DNA from 4 places in the Paenibacillus sp. SN-8-1 genome. Region 2 is predicted to be linked to each of the others. Evidence: predicted binding sites of a transcription regulator. Region 2 holds the regulator's gene; each other region holds the start of a gene.
What was found. The regulator Rex, encoded in region 2, represses fermentation and respiration genes when NADH is low (regulators of the CRP and FNR family bind a similar motif). The targets are predictions, from matches to a motif close to TTGTGAAATATTTCACAA.

Region 1: a site for Rex is predicted at 3,329-3,346, ahead of ACRRNK_RS11490 (DUF2249 domain-containing protein). Genes of this name have one in related genera too.
Region 3: a site for Rex is predicted at 1,383-1,400, ahead of ACRRNK_RS01130 (DUF1858 domain-containing protein). Genes of this name have one in related genera too.
Region 4: a site for Rex is predicted at 6,199-6,216, ahead of ACRRNK_RS20225 (TorD/DmsD family molecular chaperone). Genes of this name have one in related genera too.

Annotation. Positions count from the first base shown of each region.
Region 1 covers NZ_CP194782.1:2,406,860-2,414,713, forward strand. The annotation lists gene ACRRNK_RS11470 (alpha-glucosidase/alpha-galactosidase) at 1-81, opposite strand, end outside; gene ACRRNK_RS11475 (AraC family transcriptional regulator) at 225-1,082, opposite strand; gene ACRRNK_RS11480 (group I truncated hemoglobin) at 1,316-1,672, opposite strand; gene hemG (protoporphyrinogen oxidase) at 1,815-3,272, opposite strand; gene ACRRNK_RS11490 (DUF2249 domain-containing protein) at 3,440-3,673, shown strand; gene ACRRNK_RS11495 (hypothetical protein) at 3,689-4,024, shown strand; gene ACRRNK_RS11500 (multicopper oxidase domain-containing protein) at 4,060-5,046, shown strand; gene ACRRNK_RS11505 (TIGR04053 family radical SAM/SPASM domain-containing protein) at 5,207-6,391, opposite strand; gene ACRRNK_RS11510 (hypothetical protein) at 6,698-7,111, shown strand; gene ACRRNK_RS11515 (molybdopterin-dependent oxidoreductase) at 7,132-7,854, shown strand, end outside.
Region 2 covers NZ_CP194782.1:1,992,025-1,999,878, forward strand. The annotation lists gene ACRRNK_RS09420 (tetratricopeptide repeat protein) at 1-97, shown strand, start outside; gene dinG (ATP-dependent DNA helicase DinG) at 272-3,124, shown strand; gene ACRRNK_RS09430 (redox-sensing transcriptional repressor Rex) at 3,160-3,810, shown strand; gene ACRRNK_RS09435 (amidohydrolase) at 3,800-5,098, shown strand; gene ACRRNK_RS09440 (DUF5590 domain-containing protein) at 5,132-5,629, shown strand; gene ACRRNK_RS09445 (hypothetical protein) at 5,904-6,437, shown strand; gene ACRRNK_RS09450 (AAA family ATPase) at 6,430-7,854, shown strand, end outside.
Region 3 covers NZ_CP194782.1:208,556-216,409, forward strand. The annotation lists gene ACRRNK_RS01120 (histidine kinase dimerization/phospho-acceptor domain-containing protein) at 1-467, opposite strand, end outside; gene ACRRNK_RS01125 (response regulator transcription factor) at 503-1,177, opposite strand; gene ACRRNK_RS01130 (DUF1858 domain-containing protein) at 1,510-1,740, shown strand; gene ACRRNK_RS01135 (DUF438 domain-containing protein) at 2,019-3,272, shown strand; gene ACRRNK_RS01140 (ROK family glucokinase) at 3,549-4,496, shown strand; gene rapZ (RNase adapter RapZ) at 4,551-5,444, shown strand; gene ACRRNK_RS01150 (gluconeogenesis factor YvcK family protein) at 5,503-6,447, shown strand; gene whiA (DNA-binding protein WhiA) at 6,453-7,382, shown strand; gene ACRRNK_RS01160 (HPr family phosphocarrier protein) at 7,543-7,812, shown strand.
Region 4 covers NZ_CP194782.1:4,128,233-4,136,086, forward strand. The annotation lists gene ACRRNK_RS20200 (TetR/AcrR family transcriptional regulator) at 1-243, shown strand, start outside; gene ACRRNK_RS20205 (DMT family transporter) at 270-608, shown strand; gene ACRRNK_RS20210 (DMT family transporter) at 608-922, shown strand; gene ACRRNK_RS20215 (TetR/AcrR family transcriptional regulator) at 1,016-1,942, shown strand; gene ACRRNK_RS20220 (efflux RND transporter permease subunit) at 1,977-5,276, shown strand; gene ACRRNK_RS20225 (TorD/DmsD family molecular chaperone) at 5,403-6,098, opposite strand; gene moaA (GTP 3',8-cyclase MoaA) at 6,391-7,398, shown strand; gene mobA (molybdenum cofactor guanylyltransferase) at 7,501-7,854, opposite strand, start outside.

The sequences.
Region 1 (7,854 bases), 410 kb from region 2:
AGGGACAGACAACAGATCTCGCAGCAGCCCTCTTGTGAATCCAATACTTCCCGCTCCAATAAAAGCAATCTTGAATGACATGATATTGCCTCCCTTATGACTTCGTCCAACGTATTAACCTGACTGAAATGTTCATGACCATTCCTATAAATTGGATTGTAACAATTTCATAAGGAAAGCGTTATCAAAATCCTATCCAGATATGACTTATATGTTCAATATTCTCACCTTGGGTTTCGGAATTCCTGAGGCGTCTTGCCCGTGATCTTCTTGAACAGTGTACTGAAATACTGAGAGCTGTTAATTCCGACATAGTCGGAGATCTCCACAACAAGAATGTCCGTATGGGTGAGCAGCATCTGTGCCTTCTCTATGCGATATGATGTTAAAAACTCAGTAACCGTACGGCCAGTATAGGCTTTGAATATACGGTGTACATAACCGGGGTGAAGGTTCACGGCTCCTGCCATATCCTTGACCCGGATATCCCGGTCATAATTCTGGTGAATATACCGGATCAGCTTACTTACATATTCGTTAGGCTCATGGGCCTCATTAGCGGCTACTTCTACCGCAAGCGAGGCTATACGAATAATCAGCTGGGAGAGCAGCAGACTTATCATCAGCTGATTATCTGAAGTCTTGGCATCCATCTCATGAATTAAGTTCTTTAACGTGGAATAGATATCCCCATTCTCTCTTAACAGAACATAAGGAACCCGGAGCGCGAGAAGCTGGGCAACAGCCAGGTTCCCTTCTGCCATACCCTTTATGCTGGGAGCAGCCGAGTCCTCCTCGGCAAAATGAAATTCCACATTAAGCATTCTGCATGGACTTCCACGATCGACATGTAATTTGTGGGAGACATCCGCGTCGATTAGAATAAAGTCACCCTTTTTCATATGAAAAGACTGGGATTCTGTATCCACCCTGCATGTGCCGGAAATTACGTACATGACCTCTACCCGGTTATGCTTATGAAATTTCATTTCAAAGCCGTCCCATTGTTTATAGTAATAAGCCGCGATTTGCGGAATATAAGCGCCTTCCAGCAGCTTGGGCTCATACAAGCTATAGCTCAAGTTATGTATATCCTCACCCCCTGATTTACTTTGTCGTAACCATAACCAAACAACTGTAACTTAATTATAGTAGGATAGCTTAACCAATTCATCTGATTGTTGGAACCCTTCGAAATCCCATGACAAAACAACCCCTTACGATCAACGACTAAACCATCTGGTCAGAGGCCAAATTAAGTCGTTGTCCGTAAGGGGTTGAGTTCTTACTTCAGTCTGTCATTCCCTACTCTAGTCTATTTATAGATAATATCTCCGCGCAGAGATTCTACCTTATCCAGGGCAGCTGCAATATCTTCTGAGCCAACACCGAAATGAGCTAGCGCATCATGAAGATGCTTGACGATCGCATTGAAATGCTCAGGCTGAAGATTCATACCGGTATGAACCTTTGTCATAGCTCCGCCCGAGTATTGGTTGGGTCCACCCAAAGCATAACTAATAAATTTGGTTTGGTGCGCACGCTGTTTGGCCATATCGGTATGCTCAAAGAAATGATTCACTTCATTATCGGCAAGGACCAGATCATAGAAATAATCCACGACCTTGGCTATCGTACCTTCTCCGCCTAATTTCTCGTACAAAGTGCTCATACTGTCACCTCCTCTTCATTTGGTTATGGTTAACATGCCCAAATCCTGCAACATAATACATTAAACCAATTAACTTCAACCTACACTTAGTGCTTCGCAGTGCTATTGTTCTTGTCTTGCTTGAATTCTTGCAAATGCAATTTTACTGAGCAAGGAGTCTGCTTGCCAATGCCTCTGCCGCTCGTTCGCCTTGAGTAATACAATCTGGTATTCCCACACCGTCATATCCTGAGCCGCAGATCCACACACCCGGATACTGTTTATCCATCGCAGTCCGCAGACTAGCGATTCTGTCCTTATGCCCTACCCTATACTGAGGCATGGATTTGGACATATACGATACAACACAAAGCTCAGGTTCTGCAGTAATTCCCATAATTTCACGCAATTCTTCTCTCACCATTCCAACTAATTCTTTATCGTCCATGTTCGTATTAGCTTCAGCGCCAGCCCGGCCTATATAAGCCCTAAGTAGGATCTTGTCTGTAGGTGAAGTATGCAGCCACTTGGAGGATGTCCAGGTGCACGCGGTCATTAACCTTCCTTCCGATCTTGGAATGACGAATCCTGATCCTGTAAGTTTTGTATGGATTTCACTCGCCTTGAAACCGAGTGCCACATTGGCAACAGATACATAGGGCACGGTATCGAAGGTATCCGAATCTGCAAAGCCCTCCAGCAGCTTACCGCATGCAAATGCAGGAATCGCCAAGATGACCCCATCTACTACATATCGTTCGCCTGTATCCAGCTCAAGCTGATAAATGTCGCCTTGGCGTCGGATGGAATCAACTCCACATCCCTTCAAAATACTTGCCGAGGACAGTTCGCTCTCCAGCTTCTCTATGAGCGTGGACAGCCCCTTCTTGAATGTGAGAAACATACTCGTCCTGGCAGTCTCAGGCAGCTCACTTGCCCGGTCCTGAAGTTCTGGAGCATGACTCGGTGCAGATGGTGCGGTTCTTCCGGCAATCATTCCGAGAATTAGACTGCGGTATTTGCGTTCGATCTCATGAAATTGAGGAAAGGTGGACAGTAGGCTGAGCATTCCGGTATCACCAGCGTAAATGCCTGCAAGCAGCGGTTCAACCAGGTGTTCAAGCACCTCCTTGCCAATTCTACGCTCGATGAAGCCGCCGAGGGATTCATCCTCCTCCGACTTTCTTTTTGGAAGAATCAGATCCATCGCCGCCCTGGCCTTGCCCTTGATTGAGATTAAGTCGGTTTTGATAAAAGGGCCTACTTTCGTTGGAATTCCAAGTGCCAGACCAGCCGGCATCTGACGCAGCCTTCCTTTATGCAGTATGTAATTGGTTCTCGCAGCAGGATTCGTGCCTGTTAATTCGCTCTCCAGCCCAAGCGACTGAGCCAGGCGCAAGGCGGATGCCTTTCGCCCGATGAATGAATCAGGACCCCTCTCGATTATGTAGCCATCTTGGCGTAATGTATGAATTTTGCCTCCTAATTCATGACTTTTCTCAATAAGTGTAAGCTCCAAAGGCTTTCCAGCCTTCTGAAAATTATTCTTCAAATAGTAAGCGGCACTGAGTCCGCTGATTCCTCCGCCGATTACAGCGATTCTTTGAGCAAGTTCACTCATCTTATATCTCCTGCCTTACATTTTTGTGTTAACGTATCATAACTAAACTTGAGTATTTGTGACAGAAATCACAAGGATAATCTCATGTTTAAATATAATCTAATTATGAGTAGCGGCAGTAGATCGGTTCTCAGTCTACTACCAACCATTCCAAGGAGGAATACAAAATGAACAAATATACATCTACCGTGAACGCCACCGAGTATCCGCCGCAGTTAAAGCACAAGGTGATTTTTGAGACCTTTGACGAATTAGAGCCCGAACAATCCATGCTGCTCATCAACGACCATGATCCACAGCCGCTGTATTATCAATTCTCAGCAACCCGTAGCGATCAGTTCAGCTGGGAATATGTTGAACAAGGCCCAGAGTGGTTCCGTGTAAAAATTACCAAACAGTAAAACGAGGGTTCAATTATGGCTGATATTCACATCGTCGACGAACGCACCATCAAGATCACAGCCGGTATCCCTGATGCGCTTCATATGATTCATGAAGCCGGATCCAATGTTCATAAGTACGCCCGGGATATTGTAACTATATTTGAGAAAATGTCGGAATTCGACTATATCTACTACTGCTTCTACGCTTATAACAGTGCTTTATTATTCGAGCACATGCTGGATATCGACCCTAAGAAATATACTTCCTTCAGCATGGATGTCTCGGACGCCTTCTTCCATACCCTGTATGGAGGCATGGCTGCACTTTACGACGAAGCAAATCTTTGCCTAAAGTCTGTTGACAAGTAGATTGTCTAACTGAACTCCAGCTCTAAGAAAGGACGTTGATCGAAATCCCAGCAAGATATAAGACTGTACGAGCTGTCCTGCTTGTGCTTGCGGCTTTGGCTTTGTTAATTACAAGCGGCTGTGATTGGAGTAACGACGATCCAGGCGATACCAAGTTGCCCTCCGGCAAACCCGAGGTGCAGCGGCTGAATCAGCCCCCAATTCCACCTGTAATCACTCGCAAGGGCAATGAGGTATTTATTGAAATGACCGCCCAGGTCACTCAAGTTGAAATTTCCAAAGGTGTGCCTTATGAAGCATGGACGTTTGACGGCACTGTACCAGGACCCGTGATTAGAGTTAAGCAAGGTGATCAGCTTCATTTCACACTGAACAACATAGATCCCCAGATGCCTCACTCCATGGATTTTCATGCTGTGCATGCAGCTCCGAATCATAAATTCATTGGTGTGATGCCAGGTCAGGAAGGCACATTCACCTATACGGCGAACTCGCCAGGAGTATTCATGTATCATTGCGGGACCAAGCCGGTCCTCTTGCATTTGGGCAACGGAATGTATGGCATGATTATTGTTGAGCCGAAGGACGGATATCCCACCGATCAACAGATAGACCAGGAATACACGATAGTACAAAGTGAATGGTATAAGGAGAATGACTACCAGGCATTTCAGAACGCCAAGCCACGTTATGTCGTCTTTAACGGTAACAACTATACCCTGACAGAGCATCCTCTGAAAGCCAACGTCGGAGACCGGGTTAGACTGTATGTTCTGAACGCCGGACCTAATGAAGTATCCTCCTTCCATGTGGTTGGAACGTTGATGGATACAGTCTACCTCGATGGTAATCCTGATAATGTTCTGCATGGCATGCAGACCGTGCTTCTCCCCGCAAGCGGCGGTGCTGTGGTGGAGTTCCAGCTGACCGAAGCTGGCGATTACACCATGGTGAGCCATCAGTTCAATCAAGCCTCTAAGGGAGCGGCCGGTCTAATTAGAGTCACTCCAGATGGCAAATAATTGTTGATTCGTGTGTGAAAGAAAAATGCTCCGCTCTGCTATCCACTGCAGCTGTGTGAAAAGTAATACACAACCCAAAAACCGCTCAGGTGTTGACTTTACTGAATCAACTTCAGAGCGGTTTATTTCGTTGTGTATTCGCTCTCTAATCAGGTATGTGTTAGCCCTGTTCATCAGCCACTGCCAAGGCACGTGGAATGTAGGCGCAGTAAGGGTCACTTTGCAGATAATCGCCGGTCATCGCGTATGCTCTTGCCCTTGATCCCCCGCAGAGTTCTTTGAACTCGCAGACTCCGCATTTACCTTTCAACAGACTTTTGTCGCGCAGCTCCTTCATCACCACAGAATTACGATAGATCTCTCCAAGCTGCTGCTCTCGCACATTCCCACTAACAATCGGCAGGAACCCGCTGGGATATACGTCACCAATGTGGCTAATGAACACGAACCCGTCCCCATCATTCACACCTTTCGGAGCCCGTCCGAGCACATCTTTCCGCTTCATAACTGAGCTTGGTACAGGATTTGAATGGGAAGCGGCCAATGGATTATGGGCGCTCAAATGATCTGCTCTTGAAGCCGGGCCTGATGAGGAATTCCCGTGGCGCTGGCGGTTCATTTCCTGAACATAGACCCGCCGATAGTGCGGTGCCTCCGTAGCCTTGATGCCATAAGGAACCTTGCCGGATAGCTCTGCAAGCCATTTCATCACCTCTTCATGCTGCCCAGGAGAAATGATATCCTTGACCATTCCCCGGCCGGTTGGCACCAGGAAGAATACACTCCATAGCACGGTGCCCATCTCCTGCACTTTATGTGAGATCGCTTCAAGGTCATGAAGATTATAATTCGAGACCGTTGTGTTAATCTGAATCGGCAGTTCAAGCTCCTTCAACCACTCAATCCCCCGCATGGTCTGGTCAAATGAACCCTGGGTTCCCCTAAAATGATCGTGAATTTCAGCACATGACCCATCAAGACTGAAGGCCCATCTGGACAGTCCCGACTCTTTCGCTTTCTCAATTGCCTGCCTGGTGACTCTTGGTGTAGCGCTCGGTGTCATAGAGACTGAAAGCTGCTTCTCGTTCACCGCATACTTAATCAGCTCGTACAGGTCAGGACGCATCAAGGGATCTCCTCCGGTAAAAACGAACAAGGGATTGTCCAGTTCCGCGATCTGGTCGATCAGCCTCTTCCCCTCCTCAAACGATAACTGCCGCGGATCTGCGGTATATTGAGCCTCTGCCCGGCAGTGAAGACATTTAAGCGCACAAGCACGTGTAACTTCCCAAATGACAATAAAAGGCGAGCGCGAATAATCCCTTTCCTTCTTCATCTTATTCATGCTGTTTCCTCCTATTCAAACATCTCTGCTAATTGAAACTAACACAGTTGTTTGAGCGGCATAGTGATACCTGTCACATTGCCAGATTAAGCCTTGTCTGATCAGTTGCCCGATTACCGCGGTTGCACAGAATCCATCCTCTCAATTACGGATTCATGTCATTATGGCAACTCATATCCCATGCCAAGCTTCTGTAATTTACCGACATATAGCTGCCGATCAGTGAATGCAATTGGTTATGTTCGATCTGCAATGGGTAATTTCAGACATATGTCTACTCATTAGAGATTTGGGAGGAGGAGTAACATGAGGAAGCTGCTTGAATTGCTTACGGATGTGGCGGATCAAGTTAATCTGACCCTAGTTGAGACAGAAAAAATGGAACACCCCCTTGTAAAGTTATTCCACGCTTCACTTATAGATGAGAAATTGGCGCTGGAACGGCTGCTGCCTAGATTACAGTATTCCGAACCCCCATTAGATGAAATCAAGAATGATCTTTCCATTGTATATCTGAATGACGAGATCGTTGAACCCACCATTCGGGCATGGCTTCGTGCCGTAAAATGGATGGACCACAAGGATTCTGAGGAAGCGAAAAAGCTGGAGAAACGATTTCCTGGTATCAAGTCCCTTCTTAAGGACGCAGGAGCAGAACTTAAGGAAGTCTATGGGGCTGCCGCCATTAAATTTGTCGTACCCGTCTTTTATCAATCTTGAGTAGAGAATGGAGGTTCGTTATGAGTTGGGACAATGAACGTATCGATATGAATGTCTACAGTCAGGGTGAGGTGGACCGCTGGGTCTACAGCACCTGTAATTTATGCTCTGTAGGATGCGGCTGTCATATCGCGATTAAGGATGATCACATTGTCGGTATCAAAGGAAATGGAGCTCATTCTATTAACCGCGGCCGGCTGGGCCCTAAGGGTGAAAACCAGTGGTATGCGAACAACAGCACGGACCGGGTGCTCACACCTTTGATCCGCAACCCGCAGGGAGAGCTCGTTCCGGCAACATGGGATGAAGCTATGGAGCTTATCGTATCTAAAGTGAAGGCTTCTCAGAAGGAAAAAGGAAATAACAGTATTTCTATCTATTCCACTGGCCAAGGTTTTCTCGAGGACTATTACACTATTGCCAAAATAGGCCGTGCCGGGCTAAAGACGCATTTGCTGGATGCGAACACAAGGCTGTGCACAGCCACCACTGAATTCTGTCTGCTTCAATCCTTCGGTGCAGATGGTACTCCTGCCTCCTTCGATGATGTTGACGAGGCAGAGACCTTGATGCTGTTCGGACATAATGTTGCTGAGACAGGCACCGTGCTGTATGAACGGATCATGCAGCGCAAAAAGCGCAACGGCAAGCCATATATCATTACGGTTGATCCCCGGAAGACCCAGACGGCCCGGAGCTCAGACCTTCATTTACAGCTCATTCCAGGAACGAATGTTCCTTTG
Region 2 (7,854 bases):
TGATCCTTCATTTACTGAGCCCTTGAATAATTTGGATGTATGCCAACAAAAACGGGGATCCCTGCAGTTCGGAGCCCAGCTTACTTCATTATTGTAATGTATCTTAATTTGATGAACGATGCGACCATTCAATGGGATTTTTTCGCATCGTTTTTTGTTTGTTATAGGGTAAAAGAGGGGTGCGAATATTTGTTTGCATGTCTTAATTTCCAAACCGAGTTTTTTTTGATATGCTGTTAGAGAGACTGGAATGAAAGGTAATGAGTATATAATGAAATATGCCGTTCTCGATTTTGAAACGACAGGTAACCAGTCCTCTGATGAAATTATTCAAGTTGGGCTTGCTATTATAGATCATGATCGTACGATTAGCCAGGTATATTCCTCGTATGTGAAGCCGGGTGTACCGATTCCGCCTTTTATTTCTGGGTTAACAGGGATTACCGAGGAGGATGTACAGAACGCTCCCTTACTGGATGAGGTTATGATGGAAATGGTGCCTCTTCTGGACGATGTGATCCTCGTTGGCCATAACGTTGCTTTTGACTTTAATTTCTTACAGAGTGCTTTGGACAAAACGGGCTATTTACCCTTTACGGGGAGAATCCTGGATACCATGGATTTCCTCAAAATAATGTTTCCTTCGCTTACATCATATCAGCTTGGCTTTGTGTCCGGTGAATTTGGGGTAACCCATGACAGACCTCATCAAGCCGATTCCGATGCCTTGGCTACCGCACTTATTTTTGCTAAATGTCTGGAAGAGATTGATGACCTTCCACTTCTCGCTTTGCAGCGGCTTTCTGACCTGTTCTCAGGCGAGGACAGTGATTTGGGATGGTTCTTTGATGCTGCACTCCAGATCAGGGAGAGGGAAACGGACGCTTCAACAGATGGGTTCACCTATTACCGTCAGTTCGCGCTTCGGACAGAAGACTGGATTGACATCAAGCCGCCGCGAAGTGAGGATTTCGATAATCCTCTGAAGGATAAATCTTTCGAGCAGTTTATGGCTGATGTTCGTGCGAACTTGAAGAGCAAGCTCCCTGGGTATGAAGAGCGGGAAGCTCAGAATATCATGCTTGAAGACGTCATGAAGGCCTTTGATGAGGATAAGCACTTGTTGGTCGAAGCAGGTACGGGTACAGGGAAGTCACTCGGTTATCTGCTGCCTGCGATTTATCACAGCGTTAAGTCTGAAGAGAAGGTTATGGTAAGTACGCATACCATCAACCTGCAAGAGCAGCTCCGCGAGAGAGATATTCCTCTGCTTACGGACGTGGTTCCTTTTCCATTTCGGGCAGCAATCTTCAAAGGAAGAGGGCATTATTTGTGTCTGCGCAAATTTGAACATAAAATAAACAAGAGAGATTTCACTACACCAAAGGAAGAAGTTATGACGGCTGCACAGATGATCGTGTGGTTAACCCAGACCGAGACCGGGGATGATGAAGAGCTGAACCAGGGCAATCGGGGAGCTGATTTCTGGGAGACGGTTGCCAGTGAATCGGATTCCTGTCTGGGACGCTCATGTCCATGGTTCAGAAAGTGCTTCTATCATAAGGCCAAACACGAGGCTGGTGTAGCTGATGTGGTGATCACGAACCACTCGAAGCTGTTCACAGATGTGAAGGCGGGTCATCAGCTGCTTCCGAGCTATGAACGTCTTGTCATTGACGAGGCACACCATCTCGAAGAAGTAGCCGGCAAGCATTTGGGTATGAATATGAAATACTTCACGGTCGTTCACACCTTGACACGCCTCTTCAAGGACAGTAAGACGGGTCAGCTTCCGAATCTGCGGGCTCAGCTTCAGACCAGCGGGTCGGAGAAGGCCAGCGAGTGGATGAGTGTAATTGATAATCTGTACCCTGAGATTATTGAGATCAAGGAGAACTGGGATCGTCTCAGCGATCAATTGTTCGGACTCATGCCTGAGCGAAGCGATGCCGCTCCCGGAGACCCGGGACAGTTCGTTCTTCGTCTGCTTCCGCACAAAAAGCCCAAGAATTGGGATGCGCTTAGTGAAATCGAGAATCAGATTTACATGACTATGGGTACGGTAATTCGCAAAGGCGAACGTATGGTGAATGAGCTAAAGGAAGATGACGAAAGTTATAGCTCTGAGAGCCTGGTGACGGATATAAGCGGTCTGTTCAAGGATTTGGGAGCTGAGAGGGACAGTATCCGTTCTTTTATGAAGCTCGACAATGAGGAGACGGTCTACTGGCTTGAAGGTAACGGTCATTACCGCAGCCGGTCTCTGCAAATTTATGCTGTACCCGTTGAGGTAAGTGAACAGCTTAAAGCTCTTTTCTTTGATAAAAAGAAGAGCGTTATCATGACCTCTGCTACTTTATCCGTAGACAAGTCGTTTCAATATATGATCGAGCAGCTGGGACTTACGGAAGCTTCTGAGCAGGATCAATTATTGACCTCGTTGCTTCCCTCACCATTCAAGTACAGGGAACAGGCCCTGCTCGTCATCCCTCGGGATTTCCCAAGTGTGAAGGGCAGTGTCGGGGACGATCATTTCGTGAATACACTCGTACAGTCCTTGGCTGATTCGGCAATTGCTACCCAAGGACGCATGCTTGTATTGTTCACTTCTTATCGTATGCTTAGACAGGTATATGACCCCCTGAAAGAGGTTCTATCTACACAGGGGATTACAGTCATTGGACAAGGAGTAGACAGCGGAAATCGGACTAAGCTTACTCGAAGATTTCAGGGCCAGCAGGCCTCTGTATTGCTCGGTACGAGCAGCTTCTGGGAAGGTGTCGATATTCCAGGGGAGGCTCTTACGAGTCTGGCTATCGTACGGCTTCCATTTCAACCTCCGAACCATCCGCTGGTAGAAGCCAAGAGCGAGCGGCTGCAGCAGCAGAAGAAGAATCCATTTATGAAGTTGTCCGTCCCGCAGGCGGTTATCCGCTTCAAGCAGGGATTTGGACGACTGGTGCGGTCCTCCCAGGACCGCGGTATCGTGATTGTATATGATACACGAATTCTCGAGTCCTATTACGGGAAGTATTTCCTTTATTCTTTGCCAGGCCCAAAGATGGAGCATATGCCCACCAACCAAATGGTGCCTCGGATTTCGGAATGGCTTGGCCACCGGTGATCAACCGGACTCATTAGCATTAGGGGGAAAAAGAAATGAAATCGGAGAAAATCTCAGATGCGGTGGTACGCAGATTACCCGTATATCTGCGCTTTCTGAATGAACTGAGCCTTCGGGAAGTCGCAACCGTCTCATCGCAGGAGCTTGGACAAAAGCTGGATCTGAACCCGGCTCAAATTCGCAAAGATCTTGCATACTTCGGTGATTTTGGTCGTAAAGGTATCGGATATGATGTCTCCTATCTGATCGAGAAGATTCGCCAAATCCTCAACTTGGATCAGCAGATCAATGTGGCCCTTGTCGGGGCCGGGAACTTGGGTCAGGCCTTATCCAATTACAATACGTACTTGAAGGACAATATGAAGATCGTGGCGGTCTTCGATGCCTCGGAGAAGAAGGTCGGCCAGAAGATTAATTCCTTGACCGTACAGCCGATTGAAGATCTTGGTGCTACCGTGAAGAAGCTGGGTATCCGGATTGGAATTATAACTGTGCCTGATTTTGAGGCACAACGGGTAGCCGATCAGCTTATCGATGCTGGAATTGAAGCGATCCTTAACTTTGCGCCAACAATTCTGAAGGTGCCTGCCGAGATACGCCTGCACGCGGCAGATTTTACAACGGATCTGCTCAGCCTGGCATATTATTTGGGAGATGGAAAGGAAGCAGTGACAAATGAGTCGTAAATGGTTAATTGAAAACGGAAGCTTTGCTGTGCTGGAACCAGGACGTTCTGTGGTCAAGGGATATATGTTAATTGAGGACGATCTGATCAAATATGTCGGAGAGTCTCGTCCCGAGGTCGAAGAGGGGACAGACACTTTTGACGGAAGGGGCCTGCTATTTGCTCCAGGGCTGATTAATACCCATGGTCATGCAGCGATGTCTCTGCTGCGCGGTTATGGGGACGATATGCTGCTCCAAACTTGGCTGCAGGAGAAGATGTGGCCGATGGAAGCCAAGTTCACCTCCAGAGATGTATACTGGGGTACCGCGCTGTCTGTCGTGGAAATGCTTAAGGGAGGTACGACAACCTTCCTGGACATGTATGACCATATGGATCAGGTAGCTAAAGTAACGGAGGAATCGGGAATTCGTGCTGTACTGATGCGCGGAGCCATTGGCTTATGTCCTGAGGACGTACAGCAGCAGAAGCTGGAAGAGGCGATACGGTTCGCCCAAGATTGGCATGGCAAGGCGGATGGGCGAATTACGACCATGATGTCCCCGCATTCCCCTTACACTTGTCCGCCTGCATTCATTGAGAAGTTCGTTCAAGCGGCTCATGACCTGGATCTTCCGCTGCATACCCACATGTCCGAGACTGCCGCTGAAGTGCAGCAGAATATCAATGAGTATGGTCTTCGTCCAACGATGCATTTGGAAAAGCTAGGATTCTTCTCACGACCTTCAATCATCGCCCACGGCGTGCATTTGAATGATGAAGAGATCGAGATTCTTGCTACGAATAAGGTTGCGGTGTCGCATAACCCTGGGAGCAACCTTAAGCTTGCCAGCGGCGTTGCCCGTGTCGTTGATCTGCAAAAGGCAGGGGTTGTTGTCTCCTTGGGTACAGACGGGGCAGCAAGCAACAACAACCTCGACATGTTCGAGGAGATTAGGCTGGCAGCCTTGATACATAAAGGTGTATCAGGTGATCCGACGGCTGTACCGGCAGAAGAAGCTCTTAAAATGGGCACGATTTATGGTGCTCAGTCCGTATACCTGCCAAATACCGGAAGGCTTGCGGAAGGCATGAAGGCTGACTTCATTGCTATGAATACCGATCAAGCTCACTTTATTCCGCATACGGATTTCATTTCTCATATGGTATATTCCGCTGGCCCTAAGGACGTTGAACATGTGTGGGTGAACGGGAATCAGGTTGTTAAGCATGGCAGCTGTCTGACCATTGATGAAGAGCGGGTACGCAGAGAAGCTCAAGCTTGTTTCGAAGGATTGCTCTCCCGCTAAGCGGAGCACTTCTGAGTGAAAGGAAGTGATCGCATGAAGAAAAAAACGAAATGGATTTTGATGTCCATAGTTATCGCCCTGCTGATTCTGTTTGGAATTCAGAGATATTATGTGTATTCGATGGAGGATTATTGGAACGAGAAGAACGCTGCTGTCATTGTGGCCAAGCAGCAGGCTAATCTGGCTTCGTTAACACATGCCAGTAAGTCCGTATGGGATACCGTGTGCTGGGTGATCGAAGGCAAAAGTACATCGGGAGAAGATATTGTGGTATGGGTCGTTGATGGTAAGGTTGACCACCAGGAGCTGGCGAAGAATGGAGTCAGCCTTGATCAGGTTAAGAACAGCATCAAGTCTCAAATGCCGGATATCTCTATTGTCCGCCTTGTCCCAGGTATATTTGATCAGGGGGCAGGGAAGCAATACGTATATCAATTGTTCTATAAAGATGGAGATCATTACAACTATAAGTTTTATAGGTTCGCCGATGGCCAGGCTCTGCCTGATACCTACACTTTGCCTAATCGGTAGGCTTGAGCCTTAGTGTTCTCCTATATTAAGAGACCTTCCAATTTAATTGGAAGGTCTCTTTGAATTGCGAACAATTCTTGAACATTAGAAGAAATTATCGATTATTTCAAATATTTTCAATAAGAAGTTTAGAAAAAAGTATATATTCTATGATATACTATTACTTGTACGTTTCAGTATATGATGATACACAAACAGACGGAGAAATCCGTTAATTTTTTTGAGTGGTCGTGTTTTGTATGTATAAGATTGAAATTACTAAGGGGGATATGAATTGAAATTACGTCTTGTTCCATTGATTACTAGCGTCGTTATCTCCGCAGCAATTCTGTTTGGTGGGTGGTTCGCTTATAGTCAGTTTGCTGTTGAGGCCCCGCTTAAGAAATTGGTCACCGAGTATGAGGGTGTCAACAACGTTCAATTTGTTATTACCCAGAAACAGGTGGACTTGAAACTCGATCTACAACCAAAAACCGATTTAAGAGGTTTAGTTGAACATTTGACGGTTGACGGCAAGTCGTTGATCGGCAGCCGCAAGCTAAAGCTTACCGTTGTGGATCATTCAAATAAAGTACTCGATCAGTGGTGGTCCAAAGCTCTCTTTCCTGTAGCGGAAGCCATGGATAATAAGAAATATACCGAGATTCCGGTGACTCTAGAGAAGCTTCAAGAGGGAGCACCAGGACTTTCAGTCAATACGGTAATGGATAATCAGAATATATATGTGACTCTATCAGACGGAAAAGCCAGCAAGTTCATTATACTTCCGCGAGTGCCGGGTGAGATGGGGGTATGGAGCAATGTCTAAGTTCATTAAAGAAGTCGTAATCGGGATTGTACTCGTACTTCTCGTGTTCCTTGCTTATATTGGAGTTAATATCATTCCGGTCATTGTTGGACTAGCCATGGTTGGGGCCTTGTTCGCGGTGGTTCAAATGAAAGGCGGAATCACGGTAGGTGCTTCCCAGGACCGCAAACGGAAGAAAGCGGGCCCGGCCAAGCTTACCTTTGAAGAAATTGGAGGACAGGATAATGCGAAGCAGGAGCTTCGTGAGGCCCTTGATTTCATGGTTAGACATGAAGAAATTAAGAAGTTCGGCATTCGCCCACTCAAGGGGATTCTGCTAACAGGCCCTCCGGGAACAGGGAAGACTTTGATGGCTAAAGCTGCGGCTCACTATACAAAGTCCGTATTTGTGGCGGCTTCCGGCTCTGAATTCGTAGAGATGTATGTAGGTGTCGGTGCGGGACGCATCCGGGAATTGTTCAAGGAAGCCCGGACGCGCGCTGCACAGGAGAAGAAAGAGAATGCAATTATTTTCATAGATGAGATCGATGTAATCGGGGGAAAAAGAGAAGGCGGACAACAACGGGAGTATGACCAGACTCTGAATCAGCTTCTTACGGAAATGGACGGCATTTATAACTCGGACGCCCCTCGTATTCTGGTGATCGCGGCAACGAACCGCAAAGAAATGCTGGACAGCGCGCTGCTGCGTCCTGGCCGCTTCGACCGTCATATTCAGGTAGAATTGCCTGATAAGAAGGGCCGGAAGCATATTCTTGAGCTGCATGCTAAGAATAAGCCTCTGAATGAGGATGTCAGCTTAGAGAAACTTGCTGAAGAGACATACGGCTTCTCTGGAGCCCAGCTGGAAAGTGTAATGAATGAAGGTGCTATCTATGCCATGAGAGAGAACCTTCAGATCATCGACCAGCGCCACCTGTCTATGGGTGTGGATAAGGTCATGCTCGGAGAGAAGACGGACAGGGAATCGACCGAAGAAGAGAAGCGCAGAGTGGCAGTACACGAACTTGGGCATGCTGTGCTCGCTGAGATCGTGGCTCCAGGCAGTGTGAATCAGGTAGCTCTCAGTCCTCGCGGACAAGCGCTGGGATATGTTCGTCATAACCCGCAGCAGGAGCAGTATTTGTATACCAAATCTTATCTTGAAGGACAAATCATGGTGGCTCTTGCGGGAGCTGCTGCAGAGGAGATCTATTATGGGGGCAGAAGTACAGGGTCACGCAATGACTTTGAACAGGCTCTGAAGCTTGTCCACACCATGATGACGTCAGGTCTTACCCGGCTTGGTATTGTGAACATGGATATGGTCACCAAGGAAGTTCTTATGAATGAGAACAGCCGTATCCTGGATGACCTCGCGGCCCGTACCAAAGCGGCTTTAATCGAGCATGCGGCGGTATTCGACAAATCCCTTGAA
Region 3 (7,854 bases), 1.8 Mb from region 2:
TTTTGCTGAAAATAGCTCTGGGGAATTTCGATGACCATAAAGCCCTGCTTCTTCGTGGGCGTATCCCCTATAAAAGCCAGAACGGCGAAGAGCTCACTGTTCCCGGTGCTTGCCTTCATGTACTGGATGGCATCCTCATTTGACCATTTGACCGGACGTGACCCGGGGGGCAGCTGGAGGCGCGTTATTCCGCTATGATCGACCCAGAAAATGGAGGCGAAGGGATATTTCTGTTTGAATAGCTTCAGCCTCTGATCAATCTGATCGGGAGTAGCATCCGCAAGCTGCTTGGCGGCAGTATGCCAGTTATCGGTCAGATACTCCCTCCGTATGAAATGCTTATTCTCCTTCGGCTCATTCTCGCTTATAACGGCACTCTTAACGAGCCAGGACGCAAAGAAGCTTAACGGAATCACCACCGGAACGAACATGAGTGCCGCGAGGACAATTAGCAAATACCGTGACAATAATGAACTTCGGAATTTGGGGAATCTCTGGAACCTCATGCCTTCACCCTGTACCCAATCCCGCGGATCGTTTCGAGGATTTGTGGTGCGGCAGGATCAAGCTCAATCTTTTCTCTCAGATAACGGATATGCACCATCAGCGTCTTGTCCCCATCGAGATAGGGATCTCCCCATACCGCTTCATAGATTTGTTCCTTGGTCATCACTTGGCCCAGATGCCGGATGAGGTACATGAAGATCTGGAACTGCTTGCCGGTCAGGATAATCTCGCTGCCTGTCTCCTTGTTCTCCAGCCGGTTCTCCCGCTCGAATACCCGTAAATGTCCAATCTCTAAAGGCTTACCACTCAAGGAGCCGCTGCGGCGCACCAACACTTCAATTCGCGCCGCAAGTTCATCCGGGTGGAACGGCTTCGTCAGATAGTCATCGGCGAATTGCAGCCCCTGCAGCTTGTCATCGATGGAGGAACGTGCCGAGAGCATAAGGATGGGCAGCTCCGGGTGGTTCCTCTTCAGACGCTGTCCAACGGTGAAGCCGTCAAGACCAGGCAGCATCACATCCAGAATGACCAGATGACAGTCGGCTGCCGCTTCCACGGCGCCTTCGCCGCTCTTAAGCCATACCACCTCGTATCCCCTTTCCTTCAAGTCCTTGCTCACCCAACTTCCGATCTCCGTATCATCTTCTATGTAAAGTATATGGATTGCCACGTTTAGTTTCCTTTCCGGCCGTGCCCTAATTTTGAGTGCATTATACCACGAACTGCCAAGCTGCAAGAAATAGAACCAAGGCCCGTCACGAGAGTTGGGGCATCCGATATGAGATGCGTTAAAGTTGTTAATAGAAAGGTACTATAGTAACTCCTTGGGGAGTTGCACGGCCTTTCGGCCGCTCGTGTATCAATTTTATCTTTACTTGTGACTTTAATCACAATGCGCCTCTGTAGGGCGTGTTACTTTTAAGTTGAGAAAAGTTCTCATCCAGGGACACACCAAGAGGCGGTGACGATCGCCCCCGGTTTCCCAGCATGGAGGTTATTCCTATGAGCAGAAAATCCGTTAACTTTCAATCGAATTTATATGATCTGTGCACAGCAGATCCAGAGATTATAGACATCATGATCAGCCTTGGCTTCGGGCATATTGCCAAGCCCGGTATGCTGCAAAGTGCGGGAAGATTCATGACCATCCCCAAAGGCGCGGCAATGCGGAAGATCCCTATTGAGGAGATCGTGCAGGCCTTTAAGGATAGGGGATACGAAGTTATAGCCTAGGTAAAACGAACTTAAAAAGATGACATGTGAGGGAGGAGTAACGGAGGGGAAGCTTGGAACTGTAGGAGCGAAAGCGCTCGCCTACAAGCTTTCTGAAAGAAAGCTGCATCGGAAGCATATTCTTTGTCTCCGGATTTCAACCGTACAATACGGTATTAATCAGGAAATCTGGAGGCGGGCAGCGGCCGAAAGTCCAAGCATTCTCCGTAGTTACGGCTGCCCCCAATGTGAACATTTTACTGCGTCTTAGCTAGATATGAACGAGGAGGAGAATCATCATGAGCGAGCTTATCAACAATCGGGAGACACAAATTGCAGGGCAGTCCATGCGTCAGAATATGCTTAAGGAGATTATCAAGGAGCTGCACCAGGGGAAGAGCGTAGATGAGGTTAAGGCCCGGTTCGCTGAGGCCGTAGGGGACGTAACCGTTGAGGAAATTTCCGCGATGGAGCATTCCCTGATGGAAGAGGAAGGTATTCCTGTCACTGAGGTTCAGCGGTTGTGTTCAGTGCATACTGCTATTTTCAAGGGTTCTATAGAAGAAATTCACCGCTCCTCGAAGCCCGAAGAACAACCAGGGCATCCCGTGCACACGTTCAAGCTGGAGAACCGGGAGATTGAACGGCTGGTGAATTTCAAGCTTCAGCTGCATACGGATCGGTACCGCAAAGAGGCGAGTTCAGAAATCACGCTTAAGCTGCTCGAAGACCTCAGCCTGCTGCTGGACCTCGATAAGCATTACAGCCGGAAGGAGAATCTGCTCTTCCCTTACCTCGAGAAATACGGGATTTTTGGGCCGACCAAAGTGATGTGGGGTGTAGATGACGGCATCCGCCTTATGATCAAAGAGACAAAGGCGATGCTGAGTGCGAACAGAGAGAAACCTGTGAATGCCCAGATCGTGGAGAGTCTGGAACGGATTATTTCTGAGGTAAATGAAATGATTTTTAAGGAAGAGAATATTCTGATGCCGATGGCGCTGGAGAAGCTGACCGAGGACGAGTGGGTGAAGATCGCCCGTGAGAGTGAGCAGATTGGCTTCTGCTTAACAACTCCCGATCAGGAGTGGAAGCCAGAGCGTGCAGCCGATCCTGGTGAGGTAGAAGGAGAAGCCGCCGGTACCCGGGACGGATTCGTCCGCTTTGAGACAGGCATCCTGTCTGTGCAACAGCTTGAAGCTGTCATGAACCACCTTCCGGTTGATCTTACGTTTATCGACGAGAACGATGTGGTCCGGTATTTCTCTCACGGCAAGGAGCGGATCTTCGCCCGGACCAAGGCCGTCATCGGCCGTACCGTTCAGAACTGCCATCCACCGCAAAGTGTACATGTCGTTAATGAGCTGCTGGCCGACTTTAAGGCCGGACGCAAGGATGCGGAGGACTTCTGGATTCCGGTCAAAGACAAGTTTGTCTACATCCGCTATTTTGCCGTAAGAAGTGAGACCGGGCAGTATCTTGGCACACTGGAATTTACGCAGAATATTGCACCGATCCGCGCACTCGAAGGACAGAAACGGATTCTGTCATAAATTTGTTAGATATGGTCCATGGATAGGACTCTTTAGTTCATATCAACTACTTGTATAAATGCGAAAGAGCGCTCTGTGTATCCCTAGGGAGAAGGAGCGTTTTTTGCAGTTCCTTTTCCAGGTAAAAGGGGGTCCCCGCACAGCCATCATTTACCGTAAAAGCCTTGCTGACAAGGGGTTTGAGAAACCCTACCTTCTCTTGACCGATGGGGAGGGTTCGCTTATAGTTGGTACGTAGGAGCAAACTATTTTAAAGAGAAAAAGGTGGCTTGTAAAATGTCTGAACAAATCTACATTGGTGTCGATCTGGGCGGAACAGCAATTAAAGTCGGCATCTGTAATGAGGAAGGCCAGCTTCTTCATACGTATGAAGGGCCGACAGAAGTTGAGAAGGGAGCGGATGCCGTAGTTAATAATATCGAACGGTATGTACGTCTTATTCTCGAACAGTCGCCGTATGAATGGGATCAGCTGGCGGGTGTTGGCGCAGGGGTTGCCGGCTTTACGAATGTCCGTGACGGGATCATTATTCTTGCACCAAATATAGGTTTGAAGGATGTTCATATCCGCAGCATTCTGGAGCAGCGGCTTGGCAAGCCTGTCCGCATAGATAACGATGCTAACGTGGCTGCGCTCGGGGAAGCCTGGGCCGGCGCTGGCAAAGGAGTAGGGAACTGTGTCTGCTACACCCTCGGTACGGGCGTTGGCGGCGGTATTATTATTAATGGGGCTATATATCAAGGCTTCTCAGGCATGGCCGGCGAGCTGGGCCATATGTCTGTAGTTCCTGATTTGGAAGCGATTCAGTGCGGCTGCGGCAAGATCGGCTGCCTGGAGACCGTATCCTCAGCTACCGGTGTCATTCGTATGGCGAAGGATGCTGTAGAGCGCGGGGATCGTACATCCTTGTCCCAAGTGGAGAATATTATGGCTAAGGACGTCTTCGATGCAGCCAAAGCCGGGGATGAGGCGGCCATTCGTATCGTCAACCGCGCAGCTTTTTACCTGGGCAAATCCCTTGCTCAAGTGAGCGCGGTGCTTAATCCGCAGCGCTTTATTATTGGTGGAGGCGTGTCCAAGGCAGGCGATATTCTGTTCAATGAAGTACGCAGCGTATACGCCAAGTTAACACCGGAGCCTCTTCAAGAGGGTGTTGATATCGTACCGGCTATTCTCGGCAATGATGCGGGAATGATCGGGGCTGCAGGTCTGTTCTTGCACTAAGTCGATGGGTTAAAGACTTAATATATAGAGAAGATTGTGAGGGAGGGAAATCAGATGACGGACAAGGAACAAACATCAGTTGCGAATTTGATCATTATTACAGGCATGTCGGGTGCGGGGAAGTCGCTCGCTGTACGGAGCCTGGAGGACCTCGGTTTTTTCTGTGTAGATAACTTACCTCCGGTGCTTATTCCCAAATTTGCCGAGCTTATTGAACAGTCTAACGGGAAAATCGCCAAGGTCGCGCTCGTCATTGATTTACGGGGACGGGAGTTCTTCACGGCATTATCTGAGTCTCTCAATTATATCAAAGATCATTTTACAATTAAGTGTGAAATCCTGTTCCTTGACGCCACCGATTCCGTACTGGTACAGCGTTACAAGGAAAGCCGCCGAAGGCACCCACTTGCTCCCGAAGGCATGCCGCTGGATGGCATCAGGCTGGAGCGCAAGATGCTGGAAGAGCTGAAGACATCAGCCACTCAGGTGATTGATACGAGCAACATGAGACCTTCTGTGCTGAAAGACAAGATTATTGCCGGGTTCTCCCACCTTGAGAGCAGTAACTTATCTGTAAATATTACTTCATTTGGATTTAAATACGGAATTCCAATCGATGCCGATTTGGTATTCGATGTGCGCTTTCTTCCGAATCCGCATTATATTGAACAGCTCCGCCCACACACCGGGCAGGATAGCGACGTATATGAATATGTAATGAAGTGGCCTGAGACGCAAGTATTTCTGACCAAGCTGCTGGATATGCTTCATTTCCTGCTTCCACAGTATCATAAGGAAGGGAAGAGCCAGGTGATTATCGGTATCGGCTGTACGGGCGGCAAACACCGCTCAGTAGCCATTTCCGAATATTTGGGCCGTATGCTCGGTACGAGTGAAACGGAGACGGTCCGCGTCAGCCACCGGGATTCCGATCGAGATCGGCATTAAGAGGTGAATAGAAGTGAAAGATCGGTCTACAAGTGAAAGAGTGCCGCGAATCGTCGTAATGGGCGGGGGGACCGGCCTGTCGGTCATGCTGCGCGGCCTGAAAGAGAAGCCTCTAGATATAACAGCGATTGTGACCGTAGCCGACGACGGAGGCAGCTCAGGTATACTGAGAAGTGAGCTTCAGATGCCGCCTCCGGGAGACATCCGGAACGTGCTGACTGCGCTTGCTGACGTAGAGCCGCTGTTATACGATATGCTCAATTATCGTTTTACCGCAGGCTCGGGACTTGCCGGACACAGCCTCGGGAATCTAATTCTTGCGGCGATGACCGATATTTCAGGCGATTTCGTAACCGCCGTGCGTGAACTCAGTCGTGTATTTGCGGTCAGGGGCAGGGTACTGCCTGCGGCTCAGCATGCGGTCATCCTGCATGCTGAGATGGAGGATGGCGCTATCATCACCGGGGAATCGAAGATTCCTGAGGCTGGCGGGAAGATCAAGCGGATCTTCCTTGAGCCGGAGGAGGTTGAGCCGCTTCCTGAAGCGGTGGAAGCCATTCTTGAAGCCGATGCGATTCTAATCGGGCCCGGCAGCCTGTACACCAGTATCATTCCGAACCTGCTTGTGCCCAAGTTAGCCGAAGCTATTCTGGCTAATCATGAGGCCATCAAGATCTTTGTCTGCAACGTAATGACCCAGCCCGGGGAGACGGACGGTTATGCCGTCAGTGATCACCTTAAGGCTGTATATGAGCATGTAGGGCATCATTTATTCGATTATGTCATTGTGAACGATGGCGAGATTCCGGCACAAGTGCAGGATTTCTACGCTGAGAAAGGGTCCAAACCCGTTAAGGTCGACTGGGATGTCGTAACGGGCCGAGGCTACAAAATGATCGCGGACACCTTGGTGCTGTTCCGCAGATATTTGCGCCATGATGCTGATAAGCTCAGTCATCATATTTACCAGCTGGTGCAAAACTGGAGTATAAGAAAGAGGTGAGTCCCTTGTCCTTTGCGGCACAAACCAAAAAAGAACTGACCATGATCGAAGCCGAGCCTTGCTGCGAGCAGGCCGAATTATCCGCGTTAATCCGGATGAACGGTTCCGTCTCGGTGTCGAACAAAAAAGTCATTTTGGATATTTCCACCGAAAACGCCGCGATAGCAAGACGGATTTATTCTTTGATCAAAAAGTATTTCGACGTCCATACGGAGCTGCTCGTACGCAAGAAGATGCGTCTGAAGAAGAATAACGTATATATCGTGCGGATTCCCACACATGTACAGGAGATTCTGAATAAGCTTAAGATCGTATCGGAAGGGTTCATTTTCACGCCGGGGATTAATCCGGAGCTGACCCGGAAAAACTGTTGTAAGCGGGCTTATTTGAGAGGAGCCTTTATGGCTGGAGGTTCGGTGAACAACCCCGAAGGTTCCTCCTACCACTTGGAGATTGCCTCCATGTATGAGGAACACTGTCAGGCCTTGGTGGATCTGGCCAACCAGTTTCACTTGAACGCACGCTGTATTGAGCGCAAGAAGGGCTTCATTTTCTATATCAAAGAAGGCGAGAAGATTATCGAACTCCTGAGCATTATCGGCGCTCACCAGGCCTTGTTCAAGTTCGAGGATGTGCGCATCATGCGCGACATGCGGAATTCCGTTAATCGGATCGTCAATTGTGAAACGGCGAATCTCAATAAAACCATAGGCGCGGCCATCCGCCAGATCGATAATATCAAGCTGCTTCAGAAGGAAATTGGCCTGGAGTCGCTGCCGGATAAGCTGAGAGAAGTGGCCGAGATCCGGCTTGCTCATCCGGATATGAACCTGAAGGAAGTCGGCGAGATGCTTAAAGGCACGGTCAGCAAGTCGGGTGTGAACCATCGTCTGCGCAAAATAGACGAGCTTGCCGAAAAAATTCGGGGAGTCTGAAGCGGTACACCTAGTGTGAGACCTAGCGCCTATGGTATACTGATTAAAATATATTTCCAAAATGGAATGAACCTGAGAGCTGAGGTTCGAAATCTAGTTCAATCCAAATCAAAAATGTGCAGAATTTTGCATGTTGATTATGTATAGGGGGTTAGGATTCATGGTCAAACATCCGGTAACCGTCCGTTTGAAAACGGGTCTTCACGCCAGACCTGCAGCGCTTTTTGTACAAGAAGCGAATAAATACTCGTCTGAATTGTTCGTGGAGAAGGATGACAAGAAGGTTAACGCGAAGAGCATCATGGGAATCATGAGCCTTGCCATCAGCACTGGAACGGAAATTTACATCAGCGCCGAGGGTGCGGACGCCGAGCAGGCTGCAAACGCTTTAGTCAGTCTGGTTAGCAAGGAAGAGCTTGAGAACCAATAATTTGTTGTAGGACAAGCATGAAGAGAGGGTGTCTGCCTGGTT
Region 4 (7,854 bases), 2.1 Mb from region 2:
GGGATTATTTACCCGTTCCTTGATTCTCTTGAGCGCAAGTTGATCAAGCTAATGGAGGCAGAGTCCCGAAGAGGCACGTTCAAGGTTATGGATATCCACCAGGCAGCCATTGCCTATATGACCTTGGCAGACGGTATTATGGTCGAACTGCTGTATTCGAAGCCTGAAAGATCCAAGAAGCGTCTGGAGGCGGCCTGGCCCATCTATTGGAGTGGAATTACCGGGCATCAGAGCCGGGAGTAATGGATCAAGATTAGGAGGAGATATAGATGAACAGACACTGGCTGTACGTCCTTATGGGCGGGATTATAGAAGTAGTATGGGTAAGCGGGCTTAAGCACTCGAATGCCTGGTGGCATTGGTTAATTACCGCGGTAGCTATCGCAATCAGCTTCTGGCTCATTATTGAAGCTTCCAGAAGACTTCCGGTAGGGACGGTCTATGCAGTCTTCACAGGTATAGGAACTGCGGGAACCGTTATCGGGGAAATGGTCGTCTTCGGCGAGCCCTTCAGATGGTCTAAAACGCTGCTGATTGCGCTGCTCCTGGCTGGTGTCATGGGCTTGAAGCTGATGTCGGACAATACGCAAGAGGAGGCGGCTTCATAATGGCCTGGATAGCTCTAATTATCGCCGGATGCTGTGAAGTATTCGGTGTTATCGGAATCAAGCAGGTTACCTTGCGGGGAAATCTGCTTTCGTATGGTCTGCTGGGAATTGGATTCCTATGCAGCTTTTCCCTGCTCACATTTGCAATGACAACACTTCCAATGGGAACAGCCTACGCGGTATGGACGGGGATAGGCACTGTCGGGAGCGCCTTAGTGGGAATGTTCTTATATAAGGAGCCTAAGGAATGGCGAAGAGTGGTCTGCATCGCTATAATTCTGGGGTCGGCTATAGGTCTCAAGCTAATTCACTGAGACAAATTTGTAACCTCGAATCGGAGTGTAATATAATGTAATTGACTAGTTGGTCATAAGCAGAACCTGTTAGTCAGAAAGGAGTAGAAGTTGTTGTCTGAGAAGTCGCCGGATAAAAGAAAACATATCATTCGAACAGCCATGGAACTGTTCTCGGTCAAGGGATCCTCGGCAACCTCCATGCAGGAAATCGCCGAGCACTGCGGAATGTCCAAAGGAAGCCTGTACCTTCACTTCAAATCCAAGGTGGAGCTTGAGATCAGCATTTATAACCACTGTTACCAAATGCTGCAGGAGCACTTAATTGAAGTCGATCAAGAGACAGGACTGTCGCCGAAGGAAAGCCTTCGGAAGCAGATTGAGGTCCTGCTCAGCCTGGTACTGGAGCTGCGGGAATTTCTGCTGATGCAGTTTAGAGAATGGGTAACCTATGGAAAGAAGAACTTCGAGCCGCAATGTGTCAAGGATAACAACCTCATGCTGCTGAGCTGGGCACAGACCAAGCTCGTACGTGTCTATGGCCCCGAGATCGCTCCTTATGCCGCGGATCTTACCTTGTTCCTCCAAGGCTCATTCGGTTCCTATATACGTCTGCTCTTTGATCCAAGGATCAACATTAGCATTCAGATGATGTCCGAGCACCTGATGTTCGCACTGGATCAGCTAAGCGATGGATTCTTGCATAAGCGTCCACTTCCTCTTTTCTCGGCAGAGATGCTGGAGTGGGCTCATGAGGGAATCGAGGCATTAGCTTCGAATAGGCACCCGCTTCAAGTCATCAAATCCATGAAGAATAGAGCGCGGGACCTCAGCCTGTCTCCTGAACGGAAGGAAGAGATCCATGATTCTCTGCACATTCTGGAACAGGAGATTGTTGAACTCCAGCCCCGGCGCGTTATTCTGCAGGGAATGCTCAGGAATTTGGAGAACATTCCGGAGCTTGATGAGGAGTTCAAAGAATTGGAAGCAGCCATGCTTCTACATACAAATTTTAGACAAGGCCCCGTTACACACGGGTGAGTAGAGAGATACGGAGAGGAGCAGTTACCTAAGTATGAAAGGAATTATTAATTTCTCATTGCGAAACAAATTCGCGATCTGGCTGCTGACGATTATCGTTGTTGCCGCTGGTCTTTACAGCGGTCTGACCATGAAGCAGGAGACCATCCCGAATATTAATGTACCTTATTTGAGCATCTCGGCTGTGTATCCAGGCGCGGCCCCCGAGAATGTGGTAGACGAGATTACGAAGCCTCTGGAGCAGGGGCTGCGGAATGTCGAAGGCATTAAGACCATTACGTCTACCTCCATGGAGAATGCCTCATCTATTATCCTTGAGTTCAACTATGGAACCAATCTGGACAACGCATCTGCGGTCGTACGGGAAGCACTGAACAGTGTAACCCTTCCAGACGGGGCCCAGAAGCCGCAAATTACCCGGTTCAGCCTGAATTCATTGCCTGTCATCTCTCTCAGCATGAGTGCCAAGAACGGCAACGACTTGGAGAATCTGACCCGGACAGCTGAGAATGATGTTAAGCCCGCACTGGAGAAGCTGGAGGGTGTAGCCTCCGTCCAGGTGGCCGGTCAGTATGTGAAGGAAGTTCAATTGAAGTTCAATCAAGACAAGCTTAAGGAGCTCGGTCTAACCGAAGATACGGTAAAAGGGGTCGTTCAAGCCTCGGCCGTCCGCGTACCACTTGGCTTGTTCGAAATGGATAAATCCCAGAAGGCTGTCGTTGTGGATGGAGCCATCACAACGGTGGAGGATCTGAAGAATGTAACGATCCCGGTAACTCCAAGCAGCGGAGCCGCTGGACAAGGTGCAGCGCCGGGTAGCGCTGGAGCGCAAGGCGCAGCGGGGCAAGGCACTGCCGCGGGCGGTGCTGGTACCCAAAGCGCTGCGGGTAGCACTGGAGCCCAGGGCGCTGCGGGACAGTCCGCTGCGGATGCTGGCAATGCCAGCGCTGGGCAGGCTGCCGCTCCAGGCGGAGCGGGAGCGGCTGGAATCCAGGGCGCTGCTGTGCCCGCGTCCATTCCTACGGTTAAGCTGTCCGACGTAGCTGCAATTAATGTCGTGGGTAAGGCGGAATCCATTTCCCGTACGAACGGCAAGGAATCCATCGGGATCCAGATTGTTAAGTCCAATGACGCGAATACCGTTGATGTGGTTAACAAAGTTAAGGACAGAGCGGAATCCCTGAAGTCCGAGTTCAAGGATCTTGATCTCACCATTCTGATGGATCAAGGCAAGCCGATTGAAGACTCCGTTAACACCATGCTTAGCAAAGCTGTGTTCGGTGCCTTGTTCGCCGTGCTGATCATTCTGATCTTCCTGCGCAATATCCGCTCTACCATTATCTCAATCATCTCGATTCCTCTGTCGCTGCTTATTGCCGTACTAGCTCTGCGTCAGATGAATATTACACTGAACATGATGACTCTGGGCGCCATGACCGTTGCGATCGGCCGGGTTGTCGATGACTCCATTGTCGTCATCGAGAATATCTACCGGCGTCTCTCCCTGACCGGCGAGAAGCTGAAGGGCAGCGAACTCATCCGCGAAGCGACACGCGAGATGTTCGTCCCGATCGCCTCATCCACGATTGTAACGATTGCGGTCTTCCTGCCGCTGGCCTTCGTTAGCGGTATGGTGGGCGAGCTGTTCACCCCATTCGCGCTTACGATGGTATTCTCGCTGCTTGCGTCACTGCTGGTTGCCATTACCCTGGTGCCTGCGCTGGCACATACCTTGTTCAGGAATGGCCTCAAGAAGACGCATGATCATGAAGAGAAGCCGGGTGCACTGGCCCGCGGTTACCAGAAGGTTCTGAACTGGGCATTGTCCCATAAGCTGATCACCTTCGGTTTCGCCGTGCTGCTTCTGGTTGGCAGTCTGTTCCTGACCAAATTCATCGGCACCAGCTTCATGCCGGAACAATCCGAGAAGTATGTTATGGTGACCTATTCACCAGCACCGGGCGACACGCGTGAGGATGTCGAGAAGCGTGCGCTGACCGCTGAGAAATTTATTTTGAAGCAGCCTGGCCTGGATAAAATGCAATATTCCGTTGGGGGCACCAATCCGCTTAGTCCCGGCCCTTCCAACTCCGCTTTGTTCTATGTGATCTACAAGGAAGACACCAAGAATTTTGAAGATGTGAAGAAGAAGTTAGTCGAGGATCTAAAGGTACAGGTGCCTGATGGAACCTGGAAAGAGATGTCCGGCATGAGCGGAGGCATGGGCGGAAGCAAGCTTGCTGTTCAGGTCTACGGCGACAATCTGAAGCAGATCCAGCCGGTATCCGATCAGATCCTGAAATGGGTGAATGATGACAAGACTCATTTTGACAAAGGCGACTCCAGCTTATCCAAAGCTTATGACCAATACACGCTGGTCGCTGATCAGAAGAAGCTCAGCTCGCTGGGACTTACTGCCGGACAGCTGGCTATGAAGCTTAGCCCGCAGCGTGAGCGTCCGGTTCTGACCGAGGTCCAAATCGATAACAAGGACTACAAAGTCTATATTGAAGCCGATAACAAAACGTACAAGAGCCTGCAAGACATCGAGAACGAAACGCTCATGTCCCCACTTGGCAAGGAAGTAGCTATTAAGGATGTCGCTAAAGTAGAAAAAGGTATCTCGCCGAACTCCATCATGCGCATTGACGGCAAAATGGTGATCGAGGTCAGTGCCAATATCATCTCTACAGATGTAAGCAGCGCCTCCAAAAGTCTTCAAGACAAAGTTAACGCTTATGACAAGCCGGATGGCGTTACAGTGGAGTTCGGGGGAGTCACGGCTCAAATTAACGATACGTTCACCCAGCTTGGCCTTGCTATGGCTGCCGCGATTGCGATCGTATATTTCGTGCTCGTAGTCACGTTCGGCGGCGGGCTTGCGCCTTTCGCTATCCTGTTCTCTCTGCCATTCATCATCATCGGCGCACTGATCGCCCTGTTGATCGGCGGAGAAACCCTGAATGTATCGTCACTTATGGGTGCACTCATGCTGATCGGGATCGTGGTCACCAATGCCATCGTCTTGATCGACCGTGTTATTCATAAGGAACGCGAAGGCCTCTCTACACGCGAGGCTCTTCTGGAGGCCGGGGCAACCCGTCTTCGTCCGATTCTGATGACCGCCCTGGCCACGATTGGCGCTCTGCTGCCGCTCGTATTTGGCCTTGAGAACAGTGCGGGAATTATCTCGCGCGGGCTTGGTATCACAGTCATCGGCGGACTCATCAGCTCAACCCTGCTGACACTCGTCATTGTGCCGATTGTCTATGAATTCCTGATGAAGCTCCGCAGGGGCGGCAAGTCTAAAGCTGCAGCCAAAGCTAAGGCTTAAGAGTAGAATTAAGTTAAGCGTTCTTCTTTCATTGCCGCGAACGCATAAGGGCCGCATCCTAAGTAGATGACTCTACGAAGGGTGCGGCCCTTTTCTTTTAAAGAATAACCAAGCTCCTAATACCGATCATGAACTCTGTGCAACTCTCCAAGAACGCAGTACATCTAGATCCCGTGGAAGGAATTCCGACAATAGTACAGCCAGGCCTTTGTATAGCGGAGTTCTCGCCTCTCTCTGTAAAGCTTCAGCGAAGGCAGGCGCCCACTGCAGCAGATGGGATTCCAGGAACCACAGCTGTATGTCGGCAAGCTCCGTGCATTTATTCCTTACACAGCCGGCCACAAGCATCCGGTCTGCGAGCACAGACATGAATTCAAGTTCAATTGCCATATGATCGTCCTGTTCATTATGCAGCTTATTGAACACAACTCCGCACTCACAATACACGGCCCCAAGCCCAGAAGAGTGCCTCAAGGCTTCCAGCCCTTCCTGTCTTGCCCGAAATACCCCTTCTGTAAAAGGCAGCACAGCTTGACTCCCCGCAAACAATCTCATATATTCATCAGCTTCCTCATAACATACCTGCCGAAGCCGGCTCTCCTGGGTACTATCCAAATAGCTCTTCAACATCCGGGCTCCCTCACCCGATATTACAGGGCCCTTCAGCTTGCCTTCACGGCGGTACTGTGCAATTAAGGATAGACGAGGGACACGTCCCAGAAAATCAACCAGCAGCTGATATACCCAGCCCCTGCGCTCCAGCCACAGCATCTGCTCCACGCTTGCAGTAACACCATCCTCGAATATGGTCGTTGTCATCATAAGTCAGCTCCCTAAGTTCGCTTATAGGTAGAGATACCGCCTTCCTTGCCCTGATTGACGACGTCTCTTCTCCTTCATTATAGCTAATACAGAACTTCCCAAGTGAATGAATTCACACATAAAAATGACATTAGCGTGAACGCGCTTTCACAATATTTTTATTGAAAAAAGATTCAATCTTTTTTCATCAGAATGCTCAATCACTTGCTATGCTATACACCAAAATGAATTATAATATAAGAAGTATTATTAATTGCACTCCGAGTTCATATCGCAGAAAGGGTGAATCTGGATGGAAATGCTGCAGGACTCTTTCGGACGGATTCACGATTACCTCCGGATTTCAGTAACAGACCGCTGTAATTTGCGTTGTGTATACTGTATGCCCGCCGAAGGCATGGTATTCCAGCCTCACGAGGAAATCATGTCCTATGAGGAGATCGCCGAAGTTGCCGCCGCGTTGGCCCCTATCGGGCTGCGCAAGATCCGCCTTACAGGGGGAGAGCCGCTTGTCCGCAAGGATCTGGAGCAGCTTATATCCATGCTGTCCCGTATAGAAGGGATTGAGGATATTTCGCTCACAACGAACGGCATTTTCCTTCCCAAGAAGGCAGCCCTCCTCAAGGAAGCGGGTCTGAACCGCATCAATATCAGCCTTGATTCACTTCACAAGGACAGGTATGCCCTTATCACTCGCGGAGGCGATGTCTCCAAGGTGCTTGAAGGGATTACCGCCGCGGAAGAAGCCGGACTTGATCCTATCAAGCTGAACGTGGTGCTGATGAAGGGCTCCAATGACGATGAGATTCAAGACTTCATTGCCATGACGCTGGACCGTCCTATTCATGTACGGTTTATAGAATATATGCCAATCGGCAGCGCTACCGATTCGTGGCGTAAGTCCTACCTGCCTCTGGAAGCTGTTATGGAGGTATGCCAGGCGGCGGGCTGGGAGACGGAAGCCGCGAGCCAATTGAAGGGAAATGGCCCTTCCCAGAACATGAGAGTCAAGGGCGCTGCCGGTACTTTCGGGCTGATCCACCCGGTTAGCGATCACTTCTGTGATAACTGCAACCGGCTCCGGTTGACAGCGGACGGCCATATCAAGTCCTGCCTGTACTGGTCTGAAGAATTCAATGTTCGCAAAGTTACAGGCAAGAATGACCCTGACGCCATCCGCTCCATGTTCATTAACTCCCTGGGGACGAAGCCCAAGAACCATGAGATGGCGCTCGCTCTGGAAAAGAAAGAACAGAGCAACACCCCAACCTCACGCCGGATGTCCCAGATCGGCGGATAAGCAAGGCCAGGGTGCCTTGATAGGTCACACCTGCCATATTAAATGATCGAAGAAGCCACCAGCTCCATGTAGAGCGGGTGGCTTCTTCGATCATTTATCAACTTATGGCCGGAGCCTAAATTCCTCATAAATCTGACACGCCTTCTCATAGTCCCCGGGCCGGTTCATATTGAAAGAGAGCAGCTCCTCTGTAACCCCTTCCTTGCACAGCTCATGTGCCGGAATATAAGCTGCTTGAAGTGTCCGTGTCCATGAGATTAGGCGCAGCTGATCTTCCCTTAGAGCTGCATCGAGACCCGGAAGCACGGAACGCCGATACATCGCAAGCAGCGGCAGAACACCGTCCGCTGTAAGCGGGATGACCGCTTCGGTTAGTTCTTTTCCATTAGATGCATGTTCCCTTTCGCTAATTGCCTCTGCCTCTAATATAAGCCGGCGTAAGGCAGCTGTATTTAC